3 regions of the Rhizobium sp. P1_E6 genome follow, and region 3 is predicted to be linked to each of the others. Evidence: predicted binding sites of a transcription regulator. Region 3 holds the regulator's gene; each other region holds the start of a gene.

Region 1 (8,752 bases), on a different contig from region 3:
TTGGTCATGTCGACGAGGCCCGGCTGGTTCGGGAACTTTTCGACCGTGCCCTTTTTCAGGAATTCGCGATCGAGCGTCACATCCATGTTGCCGGTGTGGAACAGACCGAGCAGATTGCCTTCAGCAGATGCATTGGCTGCAAGCTCGTTCTTGTCGGTCGCAAGCTTGTAGCCGGCATCCTGGAACAGCTTGATGTAATCCTGATTGTCCTTGCGCTTGGAGCCGGCAACCTCTTTGCCGAGGAAATAGGCCGAGCCGCCGCCAAGGAGGACTTCCGGTTTGACGTCGAGCAGCATGCCGACGACATCCGCCTTGTCATTACGGTTGCGGGTATGGGCAACGACGGCAGCCGGCGTCGCGTCTTCGACCTCGGCCGTTACAACGATGCCGATCGACTTCTTGGTCAGGCGGCGGACGGCTTCTGCGAAGGTTTCAACGCGCGGATCATCGAGCGAGGAGGGCGTGCGATCTGCGTAAACGCCGATAGCGTTGACGGCCGTCTTATGGCCCGTCATGTAAGCCGACATGGTGTTGGCCGAGTCCGTATCGACTGCATTCGTCGCCGACGTTCCGATGAACGCCATGCGATCGAGATCGTCCATGTTCAGGCGGCCATTCGCTTTACCTTCCGTCATGCCTTTGGACATGATGCGGGCAGCGGTGCGGTGCGCAACGGAAAGACCGTCGCCGAGCAGGAAGATGATGTTTTTTGCCTTCGGCTGGGCAGCGGTGTCGTAGACGTTCCAGGTAACGGACTTCGTCTCGTCGCCGGCGACGATTTCGACCTTGTAGGCGCCCGGAGCGGAAATCTTCAGGTCGCGCAGCAGGAGCGCGGAACCAAGAGCCTTGTCTTCCTTGCCCTTTTCCAGCTCGACGAACTGTGCCTCGCCGCCGAGGACAGTCTTGTAGTCCTGGCCGTTGACCGTAATTTTCACGTCTTCCGGCTTGACCTGCTTGCTGAGCTCGACCTTGAAGTCGAACGGTGAACCGGCGAGAATCGTAGCACGATCAAGCGGATAGATCGAAGTTGCCTGAGCAGCGCCGGCAAGAATCGTGGTAGCCGCGAAAGCGGCGAGAAGCATACGCATGGAAAAACCCCCGTTTTTCGTTGCAGTCATTACAACGGGGCCGGGATACCCTCCGGCAATGACAGAGGCATGACAAAACGCCGCAGGATTGCGATGCCCTCCCCTGCTCCAGCCGCACGCGCAAAAACCTTGACTCCTGTGGAAAACCTTTTATGAGCAACAGCGGAAAAGGAATATCCATGGTTCGCCACGAGCACGCCATCGCTGAGCGCAATGACCTGGCAGAAAATGCCGTGCTGGATTTTGCCGTTCCGGTTTCTTCCAAAACCAAGGCCAAAACGACGACGAAAACCGTCTGACGTCTCTGGCCTGCCGCTCTCTCCCCGGCCCGGCTGGGGACAGGAAGCTGCGATGATGTCGCGCTTTCCCCTCACCGGACAAGAGGAGAGAAGAGAAAGAGAGCTTGAGAAATGGGTTTCAAAGTTGCAGTTGCGGGAGCGACCGGAAATGTCGGGCGGGAAATGCTCAACATTCTCTCCGAGCGCGGTTTCCCTGCCGATGAAGTCGTAGCACTCGCCTCCGCCCGCTCCCAGGGTACGGAGGTTTCCTACGGCGACCGGACGCTGAAGGTCTCCAACCTGGAGAACTACGATTTCTCCGACACCGATATCTGCCTGATGTCGGCTGGCGGCGAAGTTTCCAAGCGCGTTTCTCCGAAGATCGGCCAGCAGGGCTGCGTCGTCATCGACAATTCCTCGGCCTGGCGCTACGACGCCGACGTGCCGCTGATCGTCCCGGAGGTAAATCCGGACGCGATCACGCTCTTCTCCAAGCGCAACATCATCGCCAACCCGAATTGCTCGACCGCCCAGCTCGTCGTCGCGCTGAAGCCGCTGCACGACTTCGCCAAGATCAAGCGTGTGGTTGTTTCTACCTATCAGTCGGTTTCTGGCGCCGGCAAGGATGGCATGGACGAACTCTTCAACCAGACGCGCGCCGTCTTCGTTGCCGATCCGATCGAGAACAAGAAGTTCACCAAGCGCATCGCCTTCAACGTCATCCCTCACATCGACACCTTCATGGAAGACGGCTACACGAAGGAAGAGTGGAAGGTTCTGGCTGAAACGAAGAAGATGCTGGACCCGAAGATCAAGGTGACCTGCACCGCCGTGCGCGTTCCTGTTTTCATCGGCCACTCGGAATCGGTCAACATCGAATTCGAAAACGAGATCACGGCCGACCAGGCCCGCGATATCCTGCGCGATGCGCCGGGTTGCCTAGTTATCGACAAGCACGAGGATGGCGGCTACATCACGCCGTACGAATCCGCTGGCGAGGACGCAACCTTCATCTCGCGCATCCGCGAAGATGCGACCGTCGAAAACGGCCTCAACATCTGGGTAGTCTCCGACAACCTGCGCAAGGGTGCGGCTCTCAACGCCATCCAGATCGCCGAACTGCTCGTCAATCGTGGCCTCATTAAGCCGCGCAAGCAGGCGGCCTGATACCATTTGTAAACCATAATATGCTAAAGCCCTGCTCGACGGGTGGGGCTTTTTCGGGCATATGCGGCCGTATAAGCGTTCGCTAAAAGGTGATCGTGACAAAATCGCGGGTGGCTGACATTCTTTTGCTCGGCTTCAAGCTATGCAGATCGAGAGCGGGGTTTCTCAATGCGCATGACAAAGTTGTTTCTGGTGGCCGCCGTGGCTATGGGCGTCCTCCATGCTGTACCGGCGTTTGCGCAGGGCGCGCAATGCGGCAATACCAGTGCCGGTTTCGATGCCTGGGTCGCCGACTTCAAGCAGACGGCTGCGGCCAATGGCGTCAGCCAGTCGGTCCTGAGCCGTGCCTTCGCCAATGTCAGCTATAACAAGCCGACGATCGCCGCCGACCGGGGCCAGAAGAGCTTCAAGCTGTCCTTCGACGCTTTCATGAAGAAGCGTGGCGGTGCCGCGGTCATCTCCCGCGGCCGTTCGATGAAAGCCGCCAACCAGGCTCTCTTCGCTTCGATCGAGCGCCGCTTCGGTGTTCCGGCCGGTCCGCTGATCGCCATCTGGGGCATGGAGACCGGCTTCGGCAGCTATATGGGCAACCAGCATACGATGTCCGCCGTCTCCACCCTCGCCTATGACTGCCGCCGCTCGGAATATTTCACTGACCAGCTCTATGCCGCTCTGCAGCTCGTTTCGGAAGGCTATCTCAGCCCGCAAGCTCGAGGCGCTGCCCACGGCGAAATCGGCCAGACGCAATTCCTGCCGCGCAACGTCGTAAGCTTCGGCGCCGACGGTGACGGTGACGGCCGCGTGGATATGGTCGGCTCCCGCGCTGATGCGCTTGCCTCGACCGCCAATTTCCTCAGGGGCCATGGCTGGCGTGCCGGCGCCGGTTATCAGCCGGGCGAGCCGAATTTCGTCGCCATCCAGGGCTGGAATGCCGCGACGGTCTATCAGCAGGCAATCGCCTATATCGGCGAGCAGATCGACGGTAACTGAAGAGACGTCCAATAGGAAAATGATACGAGCGCCGCATGTGAATGCGGCGTTTTTCATATGCGGAAATCGTGGGTTCCGCCGGCAGCCTTGCGCCGCTCTTCCTGCGGTGCCGCGGCAGGAACAATAGGCCCTGCAACAACGCAATTGCGTCCCGAGGCCTTGGCCGCATAGAGCGCCAGGTCGGCGCGCTTCACCAGATCATCGAAATTGCGATTGCTCGCGGCATTTGCGCGCCCCGCGCAGCCGAAGCTCGCCGTAACCCGCAGAAGCTCGCCGCTCGGCAGCGCGATGTCAGCAACCTCGATGGCCAGTCGGACACGTTCCGCAACGATGACCGCATCTTCGGGTGTCGAATCCGGCAACAGCGCCATGAACTCCTCGCCGCCGTGACGCACCAGGAGATCGAAAGAACGGAAGCTCTCCCGTGCAATGCCGGCTACGTGCTTCAGCACGATATCGCCGGCGTCATGGCCATGGATGTCGTTGATCTTCTTGAAGTGATCGAGATCGAACAAGACGACGGAAATCCAGCGTGATCCATACTCGGCCTGCATCAGAAGCCCTGAAGCCGCAGCCTCGAAGCCACGGCGATTGTAGAGGCCCGTCAGGAGATCGGTCTGGGCGGCATTGCGCAACTCGTTCACGAGCAGTTCACGCTCTTCGGTGACACGGGCGACGAGACGGATGCCCCGAACCGCGAGCACCGCAATAAGGGCAACGAGCAGCACCAGTCCGGATGACAGCGCGAGCACGATCGTCATGTGAATGTGCGAGCGCATCGACAACTGCTGCCCCGTCACATGAATATCATCGGTGACGGAGGCGATTTTCTGTCGCAGGAAATCCAGCCGTTCGTTCTGGATACCAATCCATTTGTCTCGGATCGCTTTGTTCGGCCGTAGCGCACCGGAAACCATGGCCTTTGTGAAAGTATCGGCCCAGACCTCGTCGGGTTGAGCCCTATAAGCAAGAATCTCCCGTACGACAGGCGAGGAAGAATGAAAACGCAAGCGATCCATGCCGTTGCCGAGCATCATTTCGCCTTGAACGAGTTGCTCGTGCGACATGGCGGAAAAGTCGGTTCGGTCGAAATAACGCTGGCCCAGGTTGCCGATCAGCCGCTCGCCGTAATAGGTCAGCAGGATACTCATCAACTCGCTGGATTTGCGCATCAATACCGGATCATGGATTCTCGACGAAAGCGACTCGACGAGACCAAGTTGCTTCAATCCGGCCTGACCATAGATATGAACGGGGTTGCCACCTTTGCGGTAATAACCTCGATCGACCGCCGAACGCGTTGCAACGATACGGCTATAAGCAAGGCGGAGATCGGAAAGCTGTGACTGCAGACCGAGATCGAGCGTTTCAACGGGCGGGAGGCTGGCGTTGAAACGCGCGCGTTCGCTGTCGAGCGAGCTGCGTCTTTCCATCATGGCCGCCCTGGTCATCTCATTGGGATTGTTGACGTAGATTCGCGTCGCCACGAGCTCTGCCAGGATCTCGTTGGCGGCAATCGATCCTCCACGGGCAAGAAKATCGGCAAAGAGATGGTCAGTTTCGAGCGCGCGGTACTGCATGAGCGAGGAGCGGATTAGCACCACCCCCTCGGCAATCATGAAGACAAACGGCAGCAGGATAGCGACCAGCACTGCCCTACTCGTATTTTTGAATTTCACCACTTCGAAATTCATGACCAATCCGCGCGCGTATACACCCCGCCAGCGAGCTTATTGGAATATCTTAAAAAACTGATAAAGCGGTCTATCCCTAGATTTCGGGACGGACAAAATCGAGTGTCTCAGAATCCATCACCCAGAGCTCACCTGTCGAGATATCGAACCAGGCACCGTGAAGCGCCAGTTTGCCCTCTTCCTCGAGAACCTTGATTTCGGGGAAACTCCTGAGATTGTTGATCGAGTTACGGATCGAAACCCGCTCCAGCGCAGTCTGCCGTTCGCCCTGCGTCATCACGTCATTGCTGCCGATCTGTTCGGCGGCGGGACGAACGAGCGACATCCAACGGCCGATGAAATCGCCCTGCGACAAAGGCTCGGCGTCCGGATCGAGTGCGGCGCGGATGCCGCCACAGCGGCCGTGGCCCATGACGACGATATTCTGGACCTTCAGAGCCTGAACCGCAAATTCGAGCGCCGCCGACGTCGAATGGAAGTGACCATCCGGCTCATAGGGTGGCACCAAGTTGGCGACATTGCGGATCACGAAGAGTTCACCTGGTCCAGCATCAAAGATCAGTTCGGGAGCCGCGCGAGAGTCCGAACAGGCAATCATGAGCGTTGTCGGGTTCTGCCCATTTTCCGCAAGCTGCCGATACCGATCGCGGGCATCGGCATAGCGCCCGTTCATGAAGTTGCGATAACCGTCCAGAAGGGAGTTGGGAAAGCTCATCATACCCTTGGATTACAGCGCGGCGAACCCAAGATCAACTGCTGCACTGCAAAAGCGTGAAGCCTATTTCTTCCGTCGCTGGGCCGGGTGGACAAGGTGACGCATCTGCACCATCGCCATAGGTGTCGAAAGGCTGGAGGCATCGCTTGCCAGCATCAATTCGTTGCTACCGCGCTTGACGGCGCGTGCCAGCACTTCGAACACACTTGCCGTCGCAAGCTGCAGCGCCTTTTCATCCTCCATGCCCGATAGCAGGCGGGACAGGAAAAGGGCAGCGAGCAGGTCGCCGAGCCCGTTCGGCGGGTTCTCGACGACACGATGTTCGGCAAGCAAGGCATGCTTTCCGGAGAGATAGAGATTGCCGGTACCGCCCGCCATCATCGGCACCGCGGATGTAACCAGCATGCGTGAGGGACCGAGCGCAAGTGCGGCTTCCATGACCGCGCTGTTGTCATCGAGCGCGGCGCCCGAAAGCCAGGCAAGTTCGTAGCGGTTCGGCGTTGCGAGCGAGGCGATCGGTATCAGGTGGTCACGGATCGCCTCGGCTGTCGCTTCCGGCACGTAGAGGCCGCCGAGATCACCCATGACTGGATCGCAGACATAGAGCAGTTCCGGGTTATTTTCGCGCAGGGATGCAACGAGTTTCGCGACGGAGCGGGCCTGGGCAGCGTTGCCAAAATAACCCGACAAGACAGCCTTGACCTCGCCGATCCACGGCGCACGGATGAGATCGTCGATCGCCGCATCGAAATCGGCCTCTGCGAAGGTGAGGCGTGTCGAACGGCCGTGACCGGGATGCCAAGGCAACACGATCGTCGGCAGCGCCCAGACCTGGTGGCCGAGCGTTTCCAGCGCGAAGACCGCGGCGCGGTTTCCAACCGACCCCCGCACGACATGGCTGGAGATGACGATGACTGCGCCTGATGCGTTTTCCGACATGGCATCCGATTCCGAATTTCGACCGCCGTTGATGATCTTTTTGACGAGGCGCTGTCAACCATTCTTCATGCGAGCGTGGAAATGTGCAGCGGGTCGGAAAAGCCAGATAAGGACGCTTTGCAGTCCATCGGCACAAAACGACCCGAAAACTTTCGAAATCTCTCATCAGCACCGTCAAAAAAGAACGAAAACTACTTTTCGAAGCCCTCTTTTAAGGATTCTTTCGAAGAGCCTTCTGCTAACTTGCCCACATCAAAACAAATCGGGGGGATGATCCATGGCCGCCAGAAACAATCCGAAACGGGAAAAGCAGATCGAGAGCGCGCGCAAGATCGCCGCCGCGACCGGCGAGCCCCATCTCGATCCCGAATTCCTCTTTGGCCGCGCAAGCGGCGACGACCTCGACCTCTACACACCGGAAATGCTTGCGCTTTCCGCCGTGCACTCGGCAGCCGAGCTCACCGCCTGGAACGGCAAAACGCCGCGTGTCAGTATCGACACGGTCGCCGACGTCACCCCCGATGGCGTCGCAATCTCCATCCTTTCGGTGACCGATCACAACAAGCCCTTCCTCTACGAATCCGTCATGGGCGAGGTGACCAGCAGCTACCGCGACATCTACATGGCAGTTCATCCGATCCTGATCCTGGAAGAAGACAAGGCCCCGGAACTCTATTCCGCCGATGTGCCGAGCGATCCGGCAAAGCGGGTGAGCCATATCCAGCTTCACATTTCGCCGCTCAGCCCCTCCCAGGCCGGCGACCTGATCAAGCGGATCAAGGCAGTGCTCGAGCAGGTAGAGCTTGCCGTTTCCGACTGGAAGCCGATGCTTGCCCGCGTCGATGAGGTGATTTCAGAGCTTTCGAATTACAGTGCCAGCCGCAAGAAAGCCGACCGCGACGAGGCGATCGCCTTCCTGACCTGGCTGCACGACGAGAACTTCACCTTCCTGGGCATGCGCGACTACGTCTATTCCGGCAAGGGTCCCGATTCCAAGGTCGAACGCGACAAGGGAACAGGCCTCGGCATACTCTCCAACCCCGAGGTTCTTGTTCTGCGCACCGGCAAGGACGCCGTGACGACGACACCCGAAATTCTCGCCTTCCTCGATGGTCCCGATTTCCTGATCGTCACCAAAGCCAACGTGAAATCCACGGTCCATCGCCGCGCCTACATGGATTATGTCGGCGTCAAACGCTTCGACGCACAGGGCAACGTAACGGGGGAACTCCGCATCGTCGGCCTGTTCACCTCGACTGCTTACACTTCCTCTGCCAGCGAAATTCCGTTGCTGCGGTCCAAGATCGAAAAGGTGAAGGAGCATTTCGGCTTCGACCCGATGAGCCACTCGGGCCGCATGCTCGACAACACCCTGGAATCCTATCCGCGTGACGATCTCTTTCAGATCGATACGCCGCTGCTCGCGACCTTTGCAGAGCAGATCAATGACCTCGCCGATCGCCCGCGCGTGCGGGTGCTGCCGCGCATCGACCATTTCGACCGTTTCGTCTCGGTCATCATCTTCGTACCGCGCGAGGAATATGACTCGATCGTGCGTGAACGCATCGGTGCCTATCTGAAAACCGTCTATGATGGCCGTGTTTCCGCCTATTATCCGGCCTTCCCGGAAGGCGGTGTGGCGCGCGTGCATTTCATCATCGGCCGCTCGGGCGGTAAGACGCCGCGCATCCATCAGGCCAAGCTCGAGGAGACGATCCGCCAGATCACCGCGCGCTGGGACAGCCGCTTCGAGATACTCGCCGGCCCCAAGGCGCCGAAGCTCGGCGTCAGCAACGCTTTCCAGGAAGCCTTCACGCCGGATGAAGCGGTCGGCGATCTGCCCGACATCGCCGCATGCGCCGCCGGCGAGCCGATCCGCAT
Region 2 (7,943 bases), on a different contig from region 3:
CCCGCGTCGTGCTCGGACCCGGCACGGGCCTTGGCGTCGGCGGCCTGGTTCACACCCAGTCGACCTGGATTCCGGTTCCCGGCGAAGGCGGCCATGTCGACCTCGGGCCGCGCAGCAAGCGCGACTATGAAATCTTCCCGCATGTCGAGACCATCGAGGGTCGCGTTGCAGCCGAGCAGATCCTCTGCGGCCGCGGCATCGTCAACCTCTACCGCGCCATCTGTGCAGCCGATGGCGTCGAGCCGACAATGAACGATCCGGCGGATATCACATCGCACGCACTCGCCGGCAGCGACAAGGTCGCGGTCGAAACCGTCTCGTTGTTTGCCACCTATCTCGGCCGCGTGGCAGGCGACATGGCGCTGGTGTTCATGGCCCGCGGCGGCGTCTATCTGTCGGGCGGCATCTCGCAGAAGATCCTGCCGGCACTGAAAAAGCCGGAATTCCGGGCCGCCTTCGAAGACAAGGCGCCGCATTCGGCCCTGCTGCGCACCATCCCGACCTATGTCGTGACGCATCCGCTCGCAGCACTATCGGGGCTTTCCTCCTATGCGCGCATGCCCGCAAATTTCGGTGTTTCGACGGATGGCCGGCGCTGGCGGGCTTGAGCCTCAAGCATAGTTTCAAGGCGTTAGAGCGTCCTTTGTGCGCCCCGATGGGACGCACGGCGCTCTAGCCAAAGCCCCCTCAACTCTTTATAGAGCCCGCGCATATGCGCGCCGCGCCTGCGGCATGCAGCCCTGAGACAGGAAGCCTATTTTTGGAAGCCGCCGACAGCAGAAAGCCACACGTCAACAGCGATACCGTGACGGGCATCCTGAAACGCATCATTGCGGAAAACGGCCGGGACCATCTCTGGGGCTATGTCTTCGCAATCTCCTGCCTTGTCGTCATAGCGCTTTCGACGGCGTTCACGGCCTGGATCATGCGGGCGATCATTGACGAGGCCTTCGCCAACCGCCGCGCCGACGTCGTCTGGATCATCTGTCTTTCGATCTTCATCGCCTTCGTGCTGCGCGGTTTTGCGAGCTACGGGCAGGGCGTTGCCCTTTCAAGGATCGGCAACGATATCGTCGCGCGCTATCAGCGACGTATCTATTCGCATCTGATGACGCTCTCGGTCGGCTATTTCAACGAGTCTCGCTCCGCCCATATCGCCGCTCAGGTGAGCCAGAACGTTACCGGTATCCGCGACGTATTGAACCTCACCATCACGTCGACCGTGCGCGACCTCCTGACCTTCGTCTCGCTGATCGGCGTCATGGTCGTTCAGGATCCGCTGCTGAGCCTTGCCGTCTTCATTCTGGCGCCGCCGCTGCTCTATGCGCTGCGTTACGTTTCCAAGCGGCTGCGCTCGGCCACCCGCGAGGCGGTCGATCTCAACAGCCACGTTCTCGGCGCCATGCAGGAGACGATCCAGGGCATTTCCATCGTCAAGGCCTTCACGATGGAAGAGGCACTGGAAAAAAAGGTCAACAAGCTGATCGGCGCTGCCGAAGGCCGGGCAAACCGTATCGCGCGGCTTTCCGAGCGCACCTCGCCGCTGACCGAAAGCTTTGCCGGCTTTGCGGTTGCGAGCGTGCTTGCCTACGCCGCCTACCGCTCGATCTACCAGGGTGTGCCGCCGGGCGCCTTTTTCTCGTTCGTCACGGCGCTGCTGCTCGCTTACGATCCGGCCCGGCGCCTCGCCCGCCTGCAGGTGCAGATGGAACGCGCCATCGTCAACGCCCGGATGATCTACGAGCTGCTCGACATGGAACCGCGCCAGCGCGACCTGCCGGATGCCAAGCCGCTTGTTGTCACCGAAGCGAAGATCGAATTCCGCAACGTTTCCTTCGCCTATGGCAATGAACGCGTGCTTGACGGCGTGACGCTGACGGCCGAGGGTGGCAAGACGACGGCGCTCGTCGGTCCTTCGGGCGCCGGTAAATCGACCGTCATCAGCCTCATTCCACGCTTTTATGATCCGAAGGAAGGCGAGATCCTGATCGACGGACAGGATATCGCCCATATCACCAAACAATCGCTGCGCCGGCAGCTCGCCTATGTCTCGCAGCAGCCATACCTCTTCGAAGGCACGATCCGCGACAATATCCGTTACGGCCGTCCGGAAGCGAGTGACGAGGATATCGAGAAGGCAGCGCGGCTTGCCTATGCGCATGACTTCATCGTCGCGCAGCCGCAGGGCTATGATACGCCGGTCGGCGAAAACGGCGTAACCCTTTCCGGCGGCCAGCGCCAGCGCCTGTCGATCGCCCGCGCTCTGGTGCGCAACGCACCGATCCTGCTTCTCGACGAGGCGACCTCGGCGCTCGATACGGAATCGGAAGCCGCCGTGCAGAAGGCGCTCGACGAGGCCATGACCGGCCGCACGGTCGTCGTCATCGCCCACCGTCTCTCGACCGTGGTGCGCGCCGACAAGATCATCGTGATGCAGCAGGGCCGCGTCGTCGAAGAAGGCAATCACGAGACGCTTGCGAAGGTCAGTGACGGACTTTACGCTCGCCTCAACAATCTGCAGAGGCCTTCGGCTTCTGATTCATACTGATCGGGATGACGGACTGACATGAGCGACGCTGCGATGAAACTGGTTGTGGTCGGAGCGGCGGGGCGCATGGGCCAGACGCTCATCCGTCTCATTCATTCCATCGATGGCGTGACACTGCATGCAGCGGTCGCGCGGCCGGGATCGCCCTTCGTCGGCAAGGATGCCGGTGAAATCGCCGGTCTCGGCGCCAATGGCGTCATCATCGGCGACGATCCCCTGGCAGCGTTCCTGCATGCCGAGGGCGTGCTGGACTTCACATCGCCCGCCACGTCAGTGGAATTTGCCGGACTGGCGGCACAGGCGCGCATCGTTCATGTCGTCGGCACGACCGGCTGCTCCGATGAGCACAATGCAAAGATTGCGGCCGCCTCGCGCCATGCCCGCATCGTCCAGTCGGGCAATATGAGTCTCGGGGTCAATCTGCTGAGCGTTTTCGTGCAGCAGGCGGCTCAGGCGCTTGATCCCGCCGACTGGGATATCGAAATTCTCGAGATGCATCACAAGCGCAAGGTCGACGCGCCCTCCGGAACCGCATTGTTGCTCGGCGAGGCGGCGGCAAAGGGCCGCAATATCGACCTTGCCGCGAAGTCCGTGCGCGTGCGCGACGGCCATACGGGAGCGCGGGAAGCCGGCACGATCGGCTTTGCGACGCTGCGCGGCGGCTCCGTCATCGGCGAGCATTCGGTGCTCTTTGCCGGCGAAGGCGAAACCGTTACGCTTTCGCATAGCGCAACCGACCGTTCGATTTTCGCGCGGGGCGCCATCAAGGCCGCCCTTTGGGCGCGCGACAAGAAACCGGGGCACTATTCCATGCTCGACGTTCTCGGGCTTTCTTCCCATTGACCATTTGTAGGAGGCATTTTTCATGAGCGGTACCCTCGTCCTCGTTCGCCACGGCCAGAGCGACTGGAATCTCAAGAATCTCTTCACCGGCTGGAAGGACCCTGATCTGACCGAGCTCGGCATCCAGGAAGCCACGACCGGCGGCCAGGCACTTGCCGACTACGGCATCAAGTTCGATATCGCCTTCACGTCGGCACTGGTGCGCGCGCAGCACACGCTGACGCTCATCCTCGACAAGGTCGGCCAGCCTGATCTCGAGACGATCCGCGACCAGGCGCTCAACGAGCGCGACTACGGCGATCTCTCCGGCCTCAACAAGGATGATGCCCGCGCCAAGTGGGGCGAAGAGCAGGTGCATGTCTGGCGCCGCTCCTATGATGTCCCGCCTCCGGGCGGCGAAAGCCTGCGCGATACCGGCGCCCGCGTCTGGCCTTACTATCTGACGGAAATTCTTCCGCGCGTCCTGCGCGGCGAAAAGGTGCTGGTTGCCGCGCACGGCAATTCGCTGCGTTCGCTCGTCATGGTTCTCGACCGCCTCACCCGCGAGCAGGTTCTCTCGCTGAATCTGGCGACGGGTGTGCCCATAGTCTACAAGCTGAAGGCAGACTCGACCGTTGCTTCCAAGGAAGTGCTCGGCGACATGTCCGGCGCGCACTGATCGCGACCAGGCATCGATAGGTTCAAGGCTGGGCTCGCGCCCGGCCTTTTTCGTTTTCAGTTCTCGATGGTGAACTGGACGCGGTCTGCCGCAAAGCGGCTGATCGAATATTGCACCGGCACGCCTTCCAGATCGGTGTTCATCGCCTTGGTGATCAGGAGCACGGCGCCCGGCGTCAGCTCCAGGTCGGCGATGTCGCCGGAATCGGCGTGGGTGGCGGTGATCTCGGTCGTGGCGCGCACATAGTCCGACAGTCCGAGGGCGGCAAAAGCCTTGGTGATCGATTCCGTCTTGCGATAGATCTCGCCGATGCCGGCAAAACGGGCGGCCGGGAACCAGCTCGTGCCGCGGGCGACAGGCCGTTTATCCGCGTCGCGCACCGTTTCCAGCCGGATGACAGGCGTGCCCTGTTCGATGCGCAGCCAGCGGGCGACCTCGGCGTCGGCGACCTCCTCTGCGTGGCCGAGCAGCAGCGCATGCGTTTCGCGCGCCTGGTCCCTGAGGCCATCTGTAAAGCGTGTCCGGCGGCTGATCGGGAAGTTCAGGCGCTCCTTGCGCTCGATCAGCGTGCCACGACCCTGCACAGCCCGGACGATGCCTTCTTGGGCAAGCGCGGCCAACGCGCTGCGCACGGTATGCCTGTTGACGCCGAACTGCGTCGCGAGAGCGGTTTCCGGCGGCACCATGCCAGTCGCATCGTATGCGCCGCTGCCGATCGCCTCGCGGATCCTGTCGGCGATCTGCCGCCAGAGCGCTACGCCCGTCTGCCGCTGCACCTGCTTTATGCCTGCCATTACACCCCTTCCCTGATCATTTCGTGGCCCGAACCTCTTCAAGCCCGGCCAATTTTGGACGTGTCGTGTCACACGCTTGTCACCTCGCCGATTTAGGGATAGGTATAGCTTGTATGGTTGTCTATATCAATAGACATTTCGAGGAAAAGACGATGACGGCAGCAGAGAAGACAGAGGCTGCGGCGCAGACAGACAACGGACGCAAACGCACCGTCGATCTGCTGGCGCGCGCTGAGAGGCAAGAATTGCTGGCGGCGTGGGATGCGCTTGCCGAAAAGCCGGCGGCACAGCCGGTGCGCGGCCCGGAAACGGGCCTCGTCATGGTTCGCGGCCGCATCGGCGGCGGCGGGGCGCCCTTCAATCTCGGCGAGGTCACGGTGACGCGGGCGACGGTGCGCCTTGCCTCCGGCTCCGTCGGCCATGCGCAGGCGCTCGGAACCGACCGCGAGAAGGCACGCCTTTCGGCGATCTTCGATGCGCTCTGGCAGGAGGAAGCCACCAAGGGCTTCATCGAGGACAGGCTGCTGTCGCCGATATCAAGCCGCATAACCGCCGAGGCCGGTCGCAAGGCCGAGGAGACGGCCGCGACCCGCGTCGATTTCTTCACCATGGTGCGGGGAGACAACTGATGAGCGCCAAGACCGATGTTCTGACCGGCGGCTTCGCCGAGCCGGTATTCGAGGCCCAAAGCGTGTTCAAGATGCTGATGGACGGCATGGCCCGGCCCGGCACGATCCAGACGGTGGCGGCCGAAGTGACGGCGCCCGCACCGCTCGGCATTGCCGCCGGCGCGATCGGCCTGACGCTCTGCGACCACGACACGCCCGTCTGGCTTTCGGCCGGACTTGCCAGGTCGGCGATTCCGGAATGGCTTGGCTTCCACACCGGCGCACCGCTGACGGCCGAGAAGGCCGAGGCGCGCTTCGCCTTCGTCGAGGCCGGCACGATGATCTCCACCTTCGGCCTGTTTGCCGCCGGCACGCAGGAATATCCCGATCGCTCCACGACAGTGGTGATCGAGCTTGCCGACCTCGAAGGCGGGCGCCGTCTGGCGCTGATGGGTCCGGGCATCCAGAGCGTGACCGAGATCGCGCCTGTCGGCCTGCCGGAAACGTTCCTGCGCCTGTGGACGGAAAACCGCGCCCTCTTCCCGCGCGGCATCGACATCGTGCTGACGGCGGGCAAGCGTTTCCTCTGCCTGCCGCGCACCACCAAGATCACAGCAACGGAGATCTGAGCTCATGTATGTTGCCGTCAAGGGTGGCGAGGCCGCCATCGCCAATGCTCACCGCCTGCTCGCCGACCGCCGGCGCGGCGACCGTTCCGTGCCGGCGATCGGCATCGAGCAGATCGTCGAACAGCTTGCCCTCGCCGTCGATCGCGTCATGGCCGAAGCCTCGCTCTACGATCGCACGCTCGCAGCCCTTGCCGTACGCCAGTCGCGCGGCGACATGATCGAGGCGATCTTCCTGCTGCGCGCCTACCGCACGACTTTGCCGCGCTTCGGTTATTCCAAGCCGCTCGATACCGCAAATATGGAGATCGAACGCCGCATCTCCGCCACCTACAAGGATCTTCCGGGCGGCCAGCTGCTCGGGCCCACCTTCGACTATACGCACCGCCTGCTCGATCCCTCGCTCTTGACGGATGAAGCCGTGGAAGAGCCGGCGCAGCGCGAGGCCGAGACCGGCCGCGTCATGCGCGTCTCCGAAATCCTCGGTCAGGAAGGCCTGATCGAAAATGACGGTGAGCTTCCTGAAGACCACGAAACGGGCGACCTGACGCGCGAACCGATGGAATTCCCGATGACGCGGGATCTTCGTCTGCAGGCGCTTGCCCGCGGCGACGAGGGTTTCCTGCTGGCTCTCGGCTATTCCACCCAGCGCGGCTATGGCCGCAATCACCCCTTCACCGGTGAAATCCGCATCGGGCAAGTCGAGGTGGAATTCGATGTGCCGGAACTCGGCTTTGCCGTTTCACTTGGAACGATCCAACTCACCGAATGCCAGATGGTCAACCAGTTCAAGGGTTCGGCCAAGGCTCCGCCGCAGTTTACCCGCGGTTACGGCCTGGTCTTCGGCCAGAGCGAGCGCAAGGCGATGGCCATGTCACTCGTCGATCGCGCATTGCGAGCTGAAGAGCTTGGCGAGGACATCACCGCGCCGGCACAGGACGAGGAATTCGTCATTTCCCATTCCGACAATGTGCAGGCGACTGGCTTCGTCGAGCACCTGAAGCTTCCGCATTATGTGGACTTCCAGGCCGAACTCGACCTCGTCCGCCGCATGCGCCGCGAATTCGAAGCCGCCCGCAACAGCGGCGAGACCCAAAAGGAGGCCGCCGAATGAGTGATCTCGCCACCTACAATTTCGCCTATCTCGACGAACAGACCAAGCGCATGATCCGCCGCGCGATCCTGAAGGCGATCGCCATTCCCGGCTATCAGGTACCCTTTGCGTCAAGAGAAATGCCGATGCCTTACGGCTGGGGTACCGGCGGTGTGCAGGTAACGGCCTCGATCATCGGACCTGAGGACGTTCTCAAGGTCATCGACCAGGGTGCAGACGACACGACGAACGCGGTCTCCATCCGCGCCTTCTTCCAGAAGGTCGCCAATGTCGCGGTCACGACGCACACCAAGGATGCGACGATCATTCAGACACGCCACCGCATTCCTGAGGACAAGCTCGGCGAAGGCCAGGTGCTCGTCTATCAGGTGCCCATCCCGGAACCGCTGCGCTTCCTCGAACCGCGCGAGACAGAAACACGCAAGATGCATGCGCTCGAGGAATACGGCCTCATGCATGTGAAGCTCTACGAGGATATCGCCCGCAACGGCCGTATCGCCACGACCTATGCCTATCCGGTCAAGGTTCATGGCCGCTATGTCATGGATCCCTCGCCGACGCCGAAATTCGATAATCCGAAGATGCACAGGTCGGAAGCGCTGCAGCTTTTCGGCGCCGGGCGCGAAAAGCGCATCTATGCCGTGCCGCCCTATACCGACGTCGTCAGCCTGGACTTCGAGGACCATCCCTTCGAGATCCAGCGCTTCGGCAAACCATGCGCGCTGTGTGGCGCCGAGGAGGTCTACCTCGAC
Region 3 (14,956 bases):
TGAGCTCAAGTCGCACATCGCCCCCGACGAGAAGGTGGATCTCGTGCCGCTTCTCGGCCATGTCAGGGATTCGCTCGTGCCGCTTGCCACGGATGTCGGCGTCTCGATCAATCTGCACCTGCCCGACGGCAAGGTCGAAGTGCTGGGAGACCGCGACGAACTCGTTCAGGTCTTCGAAAACCTGATGGAAAATGCCTGCAAATACGGCCAGGAAGGCGAGACTGTCGATGTCTGGCTGAAGAACGGGTCCGGCCAGCCGGTGGAGGTCAGCGTCGTCGACAGAGGCCCCGGCATCCCGGCCGAACATGTGCCGCGCCTGACGGAGCGTTTCTATCGCGTCAGCATCGAAGACAGCCGCTCGAAGAAGGGCACGGGCCTCGGGCTTGCCATCGTCAAACATATTCTGACGCGCCATCGTGCACGGCTGATCGTTAAATCGGAGGTGGGCAAGGGAACGGAGTTTACCGTGCGTTTCTGACTCCATATGTCGCACGCAATTTATCGACGCCATATTTCTGCATTTAAAATCAATGGATTATTCTGTCATAAATGTTTCATCGATCTGACATAAAAGGACGGTGCTTAAGGCGCTAAGAGAGTCCTGCCGATGAAAAAAGGCAATGCGAGGGCCTCTTTGAGGCCGCACTCACACAAGCCCAAATGCCGGGAGATTCAAATGAACACCTTTAAACTTACTGTTGCCGCGCTTGCTGCAACCGCCGCTTTCGCTGGCGTTGCCGTTGCTCGCGACCAGATTCAGGTTGCTGGTTCGTCCACCGTCCTGCCTTACGCAAAGATCGTCGCCGAGTCCTTCGGCGAAACCTTCACCAAATTCAAGACGCCGGTCGTCGAATCCGGCGGCACCGGCGCTGGTCTGAAGGAATTCTGCAAGGGCGTCGGTGAAGACACGATCGACGTTGCCAACGCATCGCGTCCGATCAACAAGAACGAAGCCGAAGCCTGCAAGGCTGCCGGCGTAACGGACATCCAGGAAGTCAAGATCGGTTATGACGGCATCGTCTTCGCAACCGACGCTTCCAACCCGGACGTTGCCTACGTTCCGCAGGACATCTACAAGGCCCTCGCTGCCCAGGTTGTTGTTGACGGCAAGCTCGTCGCCAACCCCTACAAGAAGTGGTCGGAAGTCAACCCGAAGCTTCCGGCTGTTGATATCGCTGCCTACATCCCGGGCGAAAAGCACGGCACCCGCGAAGTCTTCGAACTGAACGTTCTCGCTGCCGGCTGCAAGGCTGCTGGCGCTCAGGAAGTCATCGCCAAGGAAATCACCGAGAAGGCTGCCCAGGCCAAGGCCTGCGTCGCAGTTCGCAAGGACGGCGTTGCAGTCGACATCGACGGCGACTATCCGGAAACGCTGGCACGCATCGCTGCCAACAAGACCGGCGTTGGCGTATTCGGCCTCTCCTTCTACGAAAACAATGCCGACAAGCTCAAGGTTGCTTCCATGAGCGGCATCGTTCCGTCCACGGAAACGATCGCTAACGGCACGTACCCGGTTTCCCGCCCGCTGTTCTTCTACGTCAAGAAGGCACATCTGGGCGCCGTTCCCGGCCTGAAGGAATATGTCAACTTCTTCGTATCCGACCAGATGATCGGCCCTGACAGCCCGCTCGTCGAATACGGTCTCGTTGCTGCTCCCGATGCAGAGCGCGATGCGATCCGCAAGGACGTAGAGGCTGGCAAGACCATGTAATGACTTTGCCGGCGCGCCACTCGGGGGTGTTGCGCCGGCATCGCCTGTCCGCCCGGCCCGCAAGGGCCGTGCGGAATGAACTTCTTCTCCATGATATTGAAGCCGATGGCATGCTCCTGGAGCTGCCGGGCTCTTTGGGGGCTGTGGGCCTGGGGACGTAACGAATGAGCACATCCATCATACTCTTGTGCCTGGTGATTATCGGCGCCGTTGCCTATGTGGCCGCGCGCAGCCGCGCCACGGCACTATCAGGCGGCAGGTCGTCCGCCATGCACTCGCGGTCGGCCTATCATGGCTCCTATGCCGCGATCTGGGCTGTTCTGCCTTCCCTGATCGTTCTGTTCGTCTGGCTTGCCGTAAGCCCGGGCATCGTCTCTTCCTCCGTTCGCGGTGGTTTTCCCGATGATGTGAAGGCGCAGCCGGCCGTCCAGCAGGATCTCGCCTACAGCATGATCGCCACGGTCGCCCGCGGCATGAACATGCTGACTTCGGATGAGGTCTCCTCCCTCTCCGGCAATCCTGCCGGTCTGCAGGCAAGGCTCAATGAAAAGGGCGTTCCGCTCGCTGGCGAGCCGCAGCCCTACATGATCGACGCCGCAAAGACCCTGAACGCCGAAAGCATGACGAGCCGTATCATTATGACGGCGATCGTGTTGCTCATCTCCGTCGCAGGCGCCTTCTACGCCCTTCGCGCCGTTGCTCCGCGCTTCCGCGCTCGCAATCGCGTTGAACGGGTCATGCTCTGGTCACTTCTCGTCGCGTCCTCCATCGCCATTCTGACGACGATCGGCATCGTTTTTTCGATGCTGTCGGAAGCGGCCCGCTTCTTTGCCGTCGTTCCCTTCGCCGACTTCTTCTTCGGAACGGTCTGGGACCCGCGCTTTGCCGGTGCCGGCAGTTCCTCCTTCGGCCAGTTCGGCCTCATCCCGCTGCTGCTCGGCACGCTCTATATCGGCCTGGTCGCCATGCTGGTCGCCGTTCCGGTCGGCCTCTTCGCCGCCATTTACATGGCCGAATACGCCTCTTCGCGGGTACGTTCGATTGCCAAGCCGCTTCTCGAAGTGCTGGCCGGCATCCCGACCATCGTCTACGGCTTCTTCGCCCTCGTCACGGTCGGTCCGTTCCTGCGCGATTTCTCTGCGCAGGTCAGCGGTCTGCTCTCCGGCAGCTATACCAATTTCATCCAGGCACAGAGCGTCATCACCGCGGGCATCGTCATGGGCATCATGCTGATCCCTTACGTTTCCTCGCTGTCGGATGACATCATCACCGCCGTGCCGCGCTCGCTGCGCGACGGCTCCCTCGGCCTCGGTGCCACGCGCTCCGAAACCATCAAGAAGGTGGTCCTGCCGGCCGCCCTTCCGGGCATCGTCGGCGCATTGCTGATGACGGCGTCCCGCGCCATCGGCGAAACCATGATCGTGGTTCTCGCGGCCGGTGTCGCCGCCCGCATCCAGATCAATCCCTTCGAGCCGATGACGACAGTGACCGTCAAGATCGTCAACCAGCTGACCGGCGACCTCGAGTTCACCTCGCCGCAGACGCTGGTTGCCTTCGCGCTTGGCATCACGCTGTTCTTCATCACGCTTTGCCTCAATATCTACGCGCTCTATATCGTGCGCAAATACCGGGAGCAGTACGAATGACGAATATTGTTTCCCCCGTCGCCGGCGTCACGGTCTCCAAGGCGCCTGCGCGCCGCGACATCGGCATCAAGCGCCGTTACGCTGCCGAGCGCCGCTTCCAGGCCTATGGTATCGCCGCGATCTCCTTCGGCCTGATCTTCCTGTTTATCCTGCTGTGGACCGTCATCAGCAACGGCTATACCGCGTTCCAGCAGACGGCGATCACGCTGCCGATCGAGTTTACCGAAAAGACCATCGATCCGGATAACAAGCGTGCGACCGATCCTTCGGTTCTCATCGCCGCCAGCTACCCGGTTCTCCTGCGTGACGCGATCGTCAAGCAGCTCGGCATCAACGCGTCGAGCCGTCCCGACGTGCGCGATGCATCCAACATGCTGTCCAAGGGTGCGCCGATCCAGCTGCGCGACATGGTCGTTGCCGACCCCTCGATCATCGGCAAGACCGTCAATGTCACGATCCTGGCCGATGCCAATGTCGACAGCGCCAACAAGGGCCAGATCGACCTCTCGGTCGATGAGAAGAACCGTAAGGTGAACGACAAGCAGGTCGGCTGGATGAACCAGCTGAAGGCGAGCGGTTCGCTTCACAAGGTCTTCAACACCGGCCTCTTCGTCAACGGCAATTCCAGCCGTCCGGAAGCCGCAGGTCTCGGCGTTGCCCTCATCGGCTCGCTCTATCTGATGCTGATCGTCCTCGTGCTTGCGCTGCCGATCGGTGTCGCCGCCTCGATCTATCTCGAGGAATTCGCGCCGAAGAACAGGCTGACGGACCTGATCGAGGTCAATATCAACAACCTCGCCGCCGTTCCGTCCATCGTCTACGGTCTGCTCGGCCTGTCGGTCTTCATCAACTTCGCCGGCCTGCCGCGTTCGGCACCGCTGGTCGGTGGTCTGGTGCTGACCCTGATGACGCTGCCGACGATCATCATCGCCACGCGTGCCGCACTGCGCGCCGTGCCGCCGTCGATCCGCTCGGCCGCCCTCGGCCTCGGTGCTTCCAAGATGCAGATGGTGTTCCACCATGTGCTGCCGCTTGCCATGCCCGGCATCCTGACCGGCACGATCATCGGCCTTGCCCACGCACTCGGCGAAACCGCGCCGCTGCTGCTGATCGGTATGGTCGCCTTCGTCGCCCAGGCGCCGTCCAGCCCGCTCGATCCTTCCACGGCACTCCCGGTTCAGGTCTACATGTGGGCCAATGAAGCCGAGCGCGCCTTCGTGGAAAGAACCTCGGGTGCCATCATCGTCCTGCTCCTGTTCCTGATCGTCATGAACCTCGGAGCTATCCTCTTGCGTCGTCGCTTTGAGCGCCGCTGGTAAACGGAGTAAAGATCATGAACATGTTGACGGAAGCCGCAGTCGAGAAGGCGCTGGACCAGAAAATGAGCAACGTCCCGTATAAGATGATCGGTCAGGATGTCTCCGTTTATTACGGCGAGAAGCGTGCGCTTTTCGATGTCAATCTGAACGTCCGCGAAAACACCGTGACCGCCCTGATCGGCCCCTCGGGCTGCGGCAAGTCCACCTTCCTGCGGTCGCTGAACCGCATGAACGACACGATCGACGGCTGCCGCGTCACCGGCAAGATCACGCTCGATAGCGACGACATCTACGATCCCGACATCGACGTCGTCGAACTTCGCGCCCGCGTCGGCATGGTCTTCCAGAAGCCGAACCCGTTCCCGAAGACGATCTATGAAAACGTTTCTTACGGTCCGCGCATCCATGGCCTTGCCAAGTCCAAGGCCGACCTCGACCAGATTGTCGAGACGAGCCTGCAGCGCGCCGGCCTCTGGAATGAGGTCAAGGATCGCGTGCATGAATCCGGCACCGGCCTTTCCGGCGGTCAGCAGCAGCGTCTGTYCATCGCACGCGCCGTTGCCGTCAGCCCGGAAGTCATCCTGATGGACGAGCCCTGCTCGGCGCTCGACCCGATCGCAACTGCCAAGGTCGAAGAGCTGATCCACGAGCTGCGTGAAAACTACACGATCGTCATCGTGACGCATTCCATGCAGCAGGCCGCTCGCGTATCGCAGCGCACGGCTATGTTCCACCTCGGCAACCTGGTCGAGGAGAACGATACCGACAAGATGTTCACCAACCCGGACGATCCGCGTACCCAGGACTACATCATGGGTCGCTTCGGCTGATTTTGGCGATGTGAAGCCTTCCCGATTTTCGAGGACAAAGCCCCATGGCATCAACACATATTTTCTCTGCTTACGATGACGATCTGAAATTCCTGTCCCGGCGCATTTCCGAGATGGGTGGTCTTGCCGAACAGATGGGCGGCGACGCTGTCCGCGCGCTCGTCAACGGCGATACCGCGCTTGCTCAGAAGGTCATTTCCGACGATGTGATCCTCGATCACGCCGAGCGCGAGATCAACGACAAGGCGATCGTCACGATCGCCCGTCGCCAGCCGATGGCCTCCGACCTTCGCGAGATCATGGGTTCGATCCGCATCGCCGCCGACCTCGAGCGCGTCGGCGATCTCGGCAAGAACACGGCAAAGCGCGTCATCGCGGTGCAGAGCACCGGCGTTCCGCGCAAGCTCGCCCGCGGCCTCGAGCATCTCTCCGAACTGGCGCTCGTCCAGCTCAAGGAAGTGCTCGACGTCTACACCAATCGTTCAGCTGACAAGGCGAATGCGATCCGCGAACGCGACGACGAGATCGACGCGATGTACACTTCGCTGTTCCGCGAACTCCTGACCTACATGATGGAAGATCCGCGCAACATCACGAGCTGCACGCATCTTCTCTTCTGCGCCAAGAACATCGAGCGCATCGGCGACCATGCAACCAACATCGCCGAGACGATCTACTACATGGCAACCGGCGCCCAGCCGGAGGGCGAGCGTCCGAAGGACGACAGCTCCAATACCGTTGGTGCGGTGACGGAGTAATCTGGACCTGCCGATTGCGTGCGCGCCCCGCGCTGGGGCGCGCAAGGGTCGCAGCCAATTCCGAGTTCCTGCATGGTCCCTTGCTTAAATCACCCCCGGTTTAAGGATCATGCATTAGGAGACTGACACGCATGATCCCAAGAGTTGCAGTTGTTGAAGATGAAGAGGCACTCAGCGTGCTTCTCCGCTACAATCTCGAGGCTGAAGGTTTCGAGGTGGATACGATCCTCCGTGGCGACGAGGCCGAAATCCGGCTTCAGGAGCGCACCCCGGACCTGCTCATCCTTGACTGGATGCTGCCGGGCGTTTCCGGCATCGAGCTCTGCCGCCGGCTGCGCATGCGGCCGGAAACCGAGCGTCTGCCGATCATCATGCTGACGGCACGCGGCGAAGAGAGCGAGCGCGTTCGCGGTCTCTCGACCGGCGCGGATGACTATGTCGTCAAGCCCTTCTCCACGCCGGAACTCGTTGCCCGCGTCAAGGCGATGCTGCGACGCGCCCGTCCGGAGGTTCTCTCCACCGTTTTGAAGTGTGGTGATATCGAGCTCGATCGCGAAACCCATCGCGTCCATCGCAAGAGCCGCGAAGTCCGCCTCGGCCCGACCGAATTCCGCCTCTTGGAATTCCTGATGTCGTCGCCGGGCAGGGTCTTCTCCCGCTCGCAGCTTCTCGATGGCGTCTGGGGTCACGATATCTACGTGGATGAACGCACCGTCGACGTCCATGTCGGCCGCCTGCGCAAGGCGCTGAATTTCTCCAACATGCAGGATGTCATCCGCACCGTCCGCGGCGCGGGATATTCCATGGAAGCCTGATCCGAGTGATCGGAGGTCACGAACGGGTCGTCTGGGTAACCGGGCGGCCCGTTTGTTTGTTCGGGTGGGCTTTTTAAGAGTAGACGTTGGCTTGCTGACGCCTTGACCGACATGCCCCTTGCATCGCGAGGGCTCAAGCGATGACGGGGACATCTGCTATGCGCCGATTGCGAACATTCTCTGAGCCTTGAGCATCGACTGATTTGGGGCCGGAAGGGGACTGTCGGCTTGCTGGCGCTAGCCAATCGAAGCCGTCACCAAGATGAGCGTGAGCTCTGCTATGGAACTTCAGCATAGCGGATGATGCTCTGATTTTGTACGTTGGCGACTAGTTCATCAGAACGAGACAAAAATCGGCGGAGCAAAGGTGAGGAATTTGAATCGTTGTATCCTAAGGTGAGATCAATTGTCGGAGGCACACCCTCAAGTGCTCTGGCAACGACATTTGGCGTCAGCATATTTTGCGCATAAAGCGGAATAAGCGTTATTCCACCTGTAGACACGACGAGCGACATTGCTGATGGTAGGCCTTCACCTTCGTACTCTGCCTTGAGTGTGATCCCAARGTTCGACGCGTACTCCTGGATCACGGATTGCAAGACCGGAGAAATTCTAGCCGAACTGACGTAAGTTTCGCGGGCAAGATCCTGTGGCCGGATCTTTTTCTGCGACGTCAAGCGATGGTCAGCCGGCAGCACGGCGATCAGTGGCTCCTTGGCTAAAAACTTGAACGACACACCAACACTCTGCGTCTCGGGGCGAAGGAAAGCGACGTCCAGCTTGCCTCGCATCAGTGCCAGAGCAAGGTCCGGGGAAGACTGACTGGACAATATGATTTCAACCTCCGGCGCTTCCTCACGAATAATGCGCAGTGCATGGGGTAGCCACACGACCTCTTGCCCTGCGAGAAAACCGATAGTGAACGACTGCTTTTGCGGCTGCTCTGCCCGCCGGGCCCCTTCCGCAGCCGCCTCGACTTGCAACAACGCCAGCCGCGCGTGATCAAGAAACACTTTACCGGCGGCGGTGAGCGTCACGCCGCGCGGCTGCCGTTCCAGCAGTTTTACACCGACTTCGGTTTCCAGATCGCGAATTTGCCTGCTGAGTGAGGGCTGGGAAGTGTGTAGCCGCCGCTCGGCTGCGGTCAGTAAGCTTCCCTCTTCCGCAACAGCAATAAAATAGCGCAAATGCCTGAGTTCCATCGCGTCCCCGCTATGCCTTTAAGGCATAGCTCGAACGTACAAGGTATTTGTCCTTGATAAAAGGGGGATTTAATTAACGCCGCAATCTAGGGACATAGTCGAATGCTTCATCGGAAGTATTTCGCAGTCAACTGTGTCCAGTCAGAGAAGGAAAGCTAAATGTCTAAAAGCCTACCTGTCGTGACCCGCAATTATCGGCGCTGACCTACATTATGTGAGACTGACCAATTCTTGTGTCGGATCATGTGCCTGGGCCTCGAAAGATGAGGCATGCGTGGCAATCTTGCGTCGGCTATTGCAATAGCGCGTGGATGGATGGCTTTATTTAGTGATTTATTATCTTCCAATGAATGTTTAACAGCGCAGATGGAGCGACGCGATGCCTACAATCACGACCACGGACGGCGTAAACATCTTCTACAAGGACTGGGGCTCGGGCCAACCGATCGTTTTCAGCCACGGCTGGCCGCTGACAGCGGACGACTGGGACGCCCAGATGACATACTTCCTTCATCAGGGGTATCGGGTGATCGCCCACGACCGGCGCGGCCACGGCCGGTCCGACCAGCCCGGCACCGGCAACGATATGGACCACTGGGTTGCCGACCTCGCGGCCCTGACCGAGCACCTCAACCTGCGCGACGCGATCCATATCGGGCACTCGACAGGTGGCGGTGAGGTGGCTCGCTATGTGGCTCGCCATCAGGAGCGCGTCGCGAAGGCGGTGCTGGTCGCTTCGCTGACACCGAACATGTACCGGAGCGCGGAAAATCCGTCCGGTCAACCGCCGGAGTGGTTCGAAGCGATCCGGGCAGGCATGCTGGGCAACCGGGCGGAGTTCTACCGTTTCGTCCCTGAGAATCCGTTCTACGGCTACAACCTCGATGGGGCCAAGCCTTCGGAGGCAATCATTGCGAACTGGTGGCGCCAGGGCATGGCCGGTGGTGCCCTGGCTCACTACGCGACTGTCGACTCTTGGCTGGAAGATTATACCGAAGACCTCAAGAAGATCACCGTGCCGGTGCTGGTAATGCATGGCGAGGCCGATCAAGTCGTCCCCTTCGCAAGTTCCGTGCCGCGTGCGGTCAACTTGCTTAAGAACGGATCGCTGAAGACCTATCCGGGCTACCCCCATGGCATGCTGACCACGCATGCGGATGTCCTCAACCCCGACCTGCTCTCGTTCATCAGGTCTTGACGACATCGACGGGACGTTCTGTCACCCGGCAGTGCCGGGTGACACCTGTTGGTGCCTGGTACGGGGAGCGTTCCCGGAGGGTGCTTCCGACAGTGGCAATTTGCTTTGCTTGGTGAGAAGCGAAAGATGCGACTTGTCGCGCTTAAATCTTTCGTTGCGGTGGCCGGTTACTCCACCGGCCGAAATGGCTCGGCATCTCGGCTTCGACATCTGGAAATAAGAGCGGGGGATGTCCGTCGATTTAATGTCAGGAGCACCGCCAGCTTCCGAAGTGCTCAATATAGGCTCGTTTTTCGGCTTCCGGCCTTTAGGTAATTTCAGGCTGGCGTTGCTGTCGTCTTTGAACTTTATGGCGCTCAGCTCGATGGCGGTTTTGGGACGCTGACGATTGTGTCTGAACGGCTGAAATGATGGCGCGAAGCTGCCCCTGAGAAAACTCTTTGGTATGTCCGCTTAGAGCCAACAGAAGGATTTAAGCACTTATTGCCCTGCCTAGTAATTCTACGGCAAGAGTTCACCGCTCCGCGTCGGCCTGTGGTCGTTGACGACGGCGCTGAGCTTGCACGTCTTGATCAGCGAGGCAATGATCGCCCCGTTCCGCCCCAGCGTCATGGCCAGCGAAACTGCGTTCTTGCGATCAAGGCGGCGCCATCGTTCGCCAGGCAGGTGGTTCAGCCTCAGGCGATAAAGCCAAAAAAATAGCCCCTCCACGCTTTCGCTAGGAGGGGCCATGGATGCTGCTTTTTGCAGGCGCTTGTCAGGCTGCCCGGACGGCTGCCCTGCGGCGCTCGCTGACCGGCTGGTAGGCGAGGCGCTGGTGATAGTTGCAATAAGGCGAGGAATCCGTGGAGTCGCAGCCGCAGAAATAGAAGTCGTCCTTCAGCGGATCGCCGACCGGCCACTTGCAGGTGCGCTCGGTCAGTTCCGTCAGGCCAAGGCGGCGGGAGATCGGCACGACCACATTCTTGGCCGGCACATATTCCATTTCCTCGACCGTTTCGATCTCGATCTCTTCCTTCAGCATCGTTGCGCCCTGCTGGCGGGTCACGGTGCGGGTGGTGGCGAGGCGAGATGCGTAGTTCGGGGCCCGCGGAGCCGACGTATTGCGCTTGGGTGCGCGCGCAGCGGTCGCCGTGCCGCCGGCCTTGGCGCGGCCGGGAAGACTGAGCCGGTGAACCTTGCCGATAACAGCGTTTCTACTCACTCCGCCAAGCTGCGCAGCGATCTGGCTGGCGCTCAGCCCTTCCGACCAAAGCTTCTTGAGCTTCTCGACACGCTCGTCTGTCCAGTTCATTGCCCTGTCTCCGCCTTTCGCGTTGGTGATGGCAGAATCCCTCACCGTTGCCCCGAAAGCCTCCGAAGCAAGAAACGCCTGATCAATTTTGGTGACTAGTTCCGCCGCATGCAGTCTAGTAATTGAACTTTAACCTAGTGTGAGCCTGACTCTGTGACAAGAGTCGCAGGAATCCGATGAATCCGAATTCGGGGTTTTCCCCAACTTGCTTCCCCGGCGAGTCATTTCTGCAACATTAGCTGTTGATAGACCTGAAAAGCCCATTAGGCGCTTGACGCATGCGCTAAATCCTCAGTTTTGTTGACATCGCACTGCGAAAAGGAAATAGTGCCTGAGAGGCCGCCGCAAGGCGGCATTTTTAATTTTTCGGGCCTGGTTTTCTTAGCCGGAGTCCATTGTTTCAGAGCCTGACCAGGAGATTGCGCCATGGCTGAAGCCTCGCCGCTTTATGATACCTATTCTCGTGCCCCGCTGCGGTTCGAGCGAGGCGAAGGCGTGTGGCTGATCACCGAAACTGGCGAGCGATATCTGGATTTCGGCGCGGGCGTTGCCGTCACATCCGTGGGGCATGGCAATCCGCAGGTTGTGGCCGCCCTCAAGGATCAGGCCGACAAGGTCTGGCATCTCTCCAATATCTATGAAGTGCCGGGGCAGGAGAAGCTTGCCAAGCGCCTGACGGATGCCACTTTCGCAGACAAGGTGTTTTTCACCAATTCCGGCGCCGAGGCTCTCGAATGCGCCATCAAGACTGCGCGCCGTTACCAGTTCTCCAAGGGGCATCCCGAGCGCTTTCACATCATCACTTTCGAAGGCGCCTTCCACGGCCGCACGCTGGCGACCATCGCCGCCGGCGGTCAGGAGAAATACCTCGAAGGTTTCGGCCCCAAGGCCCCCGGCTTCGATCAGGTGCCTTTCGGCGATATCGAGGCCGTCCGTGCGGCAATCACCGATAATACGGCCGGCATCCTCATCGAGCCGGTGCAGGGCGAGGGCGGTGTCCGCCCGGCGACCCCGGAATTCATGAAGGCGCTTCGCCAGCTTTGCGACGAGCATGGCCTGCTGCTGATCCTCGACGAGGTCCAGACCGGCGTCGGCCGTACCGGCAGGCTCTTCGCCTATGAATGGTCGGGTATAACGCCTGACATCATGGCAGTCGCCAAGGGCATCGGCGGCGGCTTTCCGCTCGGGGCCTGCCTCGCAACGGCAGAAGCTGCTTCCGGCATGAAGGCCGGCACGCACGGCTCCACCTATGGCGGCAACCCGCTGGCCATGGCTGTCGGCAGTGCGGTGCTGGATATCATCCTGGCCGATGGCTTCCTGCAGCATGTGCGCGATATCACCCTCGTCTTCCGTCAGGGCCTCGCCTCGCTCAAGGATCGTTATCCCGATGTCATCGAGGATATCAGAGGCGAAGGCCTGATGCTCGGCATCAAGGCAGCCATTCCTTCGGCGGAGCTTCTGAAGGAAATCCGTGCAGCACACCTTCTGGCGATCCCGGCAGGCGACAATGTCATCCGTCTGCTGCCGCCGCTGGTCGTAACCGCGGAAGAGGCGCGCGAGGGGATTTCCCGTATCGAGCGTGCCGCCGAAAATATCCGTGCCGCCAAGGTCAAGAAGACCGCTTGATAGGACAATGCCCCGCCCGCTGGCGGGCGTAGCAGGTAACGAACAATGGCTTCCCCTAAACACTTCCTCGATCTCTCCGCCGTCACCACATCCGACCTCAGAACCATCATGGATGACGCCAAGCTGCGAAAGCAGGCTTTCAAGGCAGGCACGGCCGACAAGCCGCTCGCCGGCAAGATGCTGGCCATGATCTTCGAGAAGCCGTCTACCCGAACCCGCGTCTCCTTCGATGTCGGCATGCGCCAACTCGGCGGCGAGACGCTGTTCCTGTCGGGAACCGAAATGCAGCTCGGCCGCGCCGAGACGATCGGCGACACCGCCAAGGTGCTGTCGCGTTATGTCGACGCGATCATGATCCGTACGACCGACCATAACCGTATGCTGGAACTGGCCGAGCACGCCACCGTGCCTGTCATCAACGCGCTGACGGACGATACCCATCCCTGCCAGATCATGGCTGACGTCATGACCTTCGAAGAGCATCGCGGCCCGATCAAGGGCAAGACGATCGCCTGGACGGGTGACGGCAACAACGTGCTGCATTCGCTGGTGGAAGGAGCTGCCCGCTTCGGCTACCGCATGAACATGGCCGTACCCCTTGGTTCCGAGCCGAAGGATCACTATCTGAACTGGGCCCGCAATGAGGGCGCCGAAATCATGCTTTACCATGATGCTGACCGTGCGGTCGCCGGCGTCGATTGCGTGGTGACCGATACCTGGGTCTCCATGAATCAGGAACATCGGGCTCGCGGTCACAATGTCTTCCAGCCTTATCAGGTCAACGCGCAATTGATGGCGCAGGCCGGCAAAGATGCGCTGTTCATGCATTGCCTTCCCGCCCATCGCGGCGAGGAGGTGACGGATGAGGTGATCGACGGTCCGCAGTCCGTGGTCTTCGATGAGGCGGAAAACCGTCTTCATGCGCAGAAGTCGATTCTTGCTTGGTGCCTGGGCGCGATCTGAACCATAATCGGATGCCGCGAGTCCCAAGCTCGCGGCTGCGCGAGCGGCCGGCACGCTAGCCTGCTGCTCCCATAGAACAGGAGTGTAAGCCATGGCAGAAGCTGCAGCCGCTCTCGGCGAGTTCGATTTCGCCGGCGATGATCATGTCGTCCCTTTCCAGGTGGAAGGGCTTGATGTGCGCGGTCGCGCCGTCCAGCTCGGCCCGATGCTGGATTCAATCCTCGAACGCCATCATTATCCTACGCCCGTCGCCCGCCTTCTGGCTGAAGTGGTGGTGCTCACGGTGCTGCTCGGCACCTCGTTGAAGTTCGACGGCAAGTTCACCGTCCAGACCAAGAGCGACGGTCCCGTCGATCTGCTGGTCGCCGATTTCTCGACGCCGGAAAATGTCCGCGCCTATGCCCGCTTCGATCAGGCGATGCTCGATCAGGCGATCGCATCAGGCGAAACGGAGCCTGAGCAGCTTCTCGGCAAGGGCGTGCTGGCCTTCACCATCGATCAGGGCAAGTTCAGCCAGCCTTATCAGGGCATCGTCGCATTGGACGGTACCTCGCTGGAAGACATTGCCGGCGTCTATTTCCGCCAGTCGGAGCAGATCCCGACGCGGGTGCGCCTTGCTGCTGCGGAGCTCTTCGACCGTGATAACGATGGCAAGCCGCGTCACCGCTGGCGGGCAGGGGGCCTCGTTGCCCAGTTCCTGCCGGAAGCGCCGGAGCGCATGCGCCAGACCGATCTTCATGGCGGCGACGGCGACACAGGCGAACGCGGCCACCTTGAGGACGATGCCTGGGCGGAAGCCCGCTCGCTCGTCGAAACCGTGGATGCAGATGAACTCACCGATCCGCTTGTTGGCACCGAGCGCCTGCTGTTCCGCCTCTTCCATGAGCGCGGCGTGCGCGTTTACGAACCGCGTGCCGTCTTCGATCGCTGCAGCTGTTCGCGGGAAAAGATCGGCGGCGTGCTGAAGGGTTTCAGCGCCGAGGAAGTAGAGGCAAGCCAGGAAAACGGTGAGATCGCCGTGACCTGCGAGTTCTGCTCAACGACCTACCGCTTTCCGGTGCATGAGGTTGCGTCTCAGCTTACTTAGTCTTCCTGAGTATAAGAACAGGCGAGCAATAGAACTAAGCGATAGCGCAGCGCAGTGACTCGACTTTTGGTAGTCACTGTGTGCCTATTGTGTTTCATTGGTTCAGGCTATGGAAGCGGGGTGGGTGCCAATGAAGTTTTTGTGTTTGGTACTTGCGCTCTTAGCTGCAGTGCCGCGAATTAGCTTTGCCGACGACGAGACTGTTCTATGGAAAGAAGTTGGTGGCTGGAGTGTGGCTGTCGACAAAAGTTTGGGCAACGCCTGCTTTGTCATGACTTCCTTTGAAGACGGTACAGTTTTTCGTCTCGGCTTCAATTTCATCGAAAAGGATAATCCCTTTTATATCCTGATGGCCAATGCAAATTGGAAATCATTGGAAGAAGGCAAGCAATATCCGATCGAATTCTACCTGGACCGCTCCAAATGGACTGCCGACGCAAGCGCCGTAGATCTTGACGGTACTAAGGCATTGTGGATTAATTTTAAGGATACTGGCTTGATTGGCGA

Evidence for each region. The regulator PhoB, encoded in region 3, activates phosphate uptake and scavenging genes when phosphate is short. The targets are predictions, from matches to a motif close to TGTCATNNANCTGTCAT.
Region 1: the regulator PhoB is predicted to act here: its motif matches at 6,924-6,940, upstream of AC1D35_RS23915 (NAD-glutamate dehydrogenase).
Region 2: the regulator PhoB is predicted to act here: its motif matches at 4,910-4,926, upstream of phnG (phosphonate C-P lyase system protein PhnG).

Annotation. Positions count from the first base shown of each region.
Region 1 covers NZ_JBFUBG010000061.1:16,728-25,479, forward strand. The annotation lists gene AC1D35_RS23880 (alkaline phosphatase) at 1-1,088, opposite strand, end outside; partial or broken gene AC1D35_RS23885 (hypothetical protein) at 1,158-1,387, shown strand; gene AC1D35_RS23890 (aspartate-semialdehyde dehydrogenase) at 1,499-2,533, shown strand; gene AC1D35_RS23895 (lytic murein transglycosylase) at 2,702-3,523, shown strand; gene AC1D35_RS23900 (GGDEF domain-containing protein) at 3,577-5,202, opposite strand; gene AC1D35_RS23905 (carbonic anhydrase) at 5,294-5,935, opposite strand; gene pdxY (pyridoxal kinase PdxY) at 5,996-6,871, opposite strand; gene AC1D35_RS23915 (NAD-glutamate dehydrogenase) at 7,149-8,752, shown strand, end outside.
Region 2 covers NZ_JBFUBG010000042.1:38,489-46,431, reverse strand. The annotation lists gene AC1D35_RS20000 (glucokinase) at 1-608, shown strand, start outside; gene AC1D35_RS19995 (ABC transporter ATP-binding protein) at 761-2,548, shown strand; gene dapB (4-hydroxy-tetrahydrodipicolinate reductase) at 2,567-3,391, shown strand; gene AC1D35_RS19985 (2,3-bisphosphoglycerate-dependent phosphoglycerate mutase) at 3,414-4,049, shown strand; gene phnF (phosphonate metabolism transcriptional regulator PhnF) at 4,106-4,843, opposite strand; gene phnG (phosphonate C-P lyase system protein PhnG) at 4,996-5,472, shown strand; gene phnH (phosphonate C-P lyase system protein PhnH) at 5,472-6,080, shown strand; gene AC1D35_RS19965 (carbon-phosphorus lyase complex subunit PhnI) at 6,085-7,191, shown strand; gene AC1D35_RS19960 (alpha-D-ribose 1-methylphosphonate 5-phosphate C-P-lyase PhnJ) at 7,188-7,943, shown strand, end outside.
Region 3 covers NZ_JBFUBG010000006.1:6,788-21,743, forward strand. The annotation lists gene phoR (phosphate regulon sensor histidine kinase PhoR) at 1-478, shown strand, start outside; gene AC1D35_RS05450 (substrate-binding domain-containing protein) at 677-1,711, shown strand; gene pstC (phosphate ABC transporter permease subunit PstC) at 1,876-3,357, shown strand; gene pstA (phosphate ABC transporter permease PstA) at 3,354-4,676, shown strand; gene pstB (phosphate ABC transporter ATP-binding protein PstB) at 4,691-5,506, shown strand; gene phoU (phosphate signaling complex protein PhoU) at 5,551-6,264, shown strand; gene phoB (phosphate regulon transcriptional regulator PhoB) at 6,396-7,079, shown strand; gene AC1D35_RS05480 (LysR family transcriptional regulator) at 7,358-8,281, opposite strand; gene AC1D35_RS05485 (alpha/beta fold hydrolase) at 8,661-9,479, shown strand; gene AC1D35_RS05490 (hypothetical protein) at 9,709-9,864, shown strand; gene AC1D35_RS05495 (hypothetical protein) at 9,981-10,211, opposite strand; gene AC1D35_RS05500 (GcrA family cell cycle regulator) at 10,237-10,773, opposite strand; gene AC1D35_RS05505 (aspartate aminotransferase family protein) at 11,200-12,399, shown strand; gene argF (ornithine carbamoyltransferase) at 12,445-13,362, shown strand; gene AC1D35_RS05515 (Hsp33 family molecular chaperone) at 13,454-14,449, shown strand; gene AC1D35_RS05520 (hypothetical protein) at 14,580-14,956, shown strand, end outside.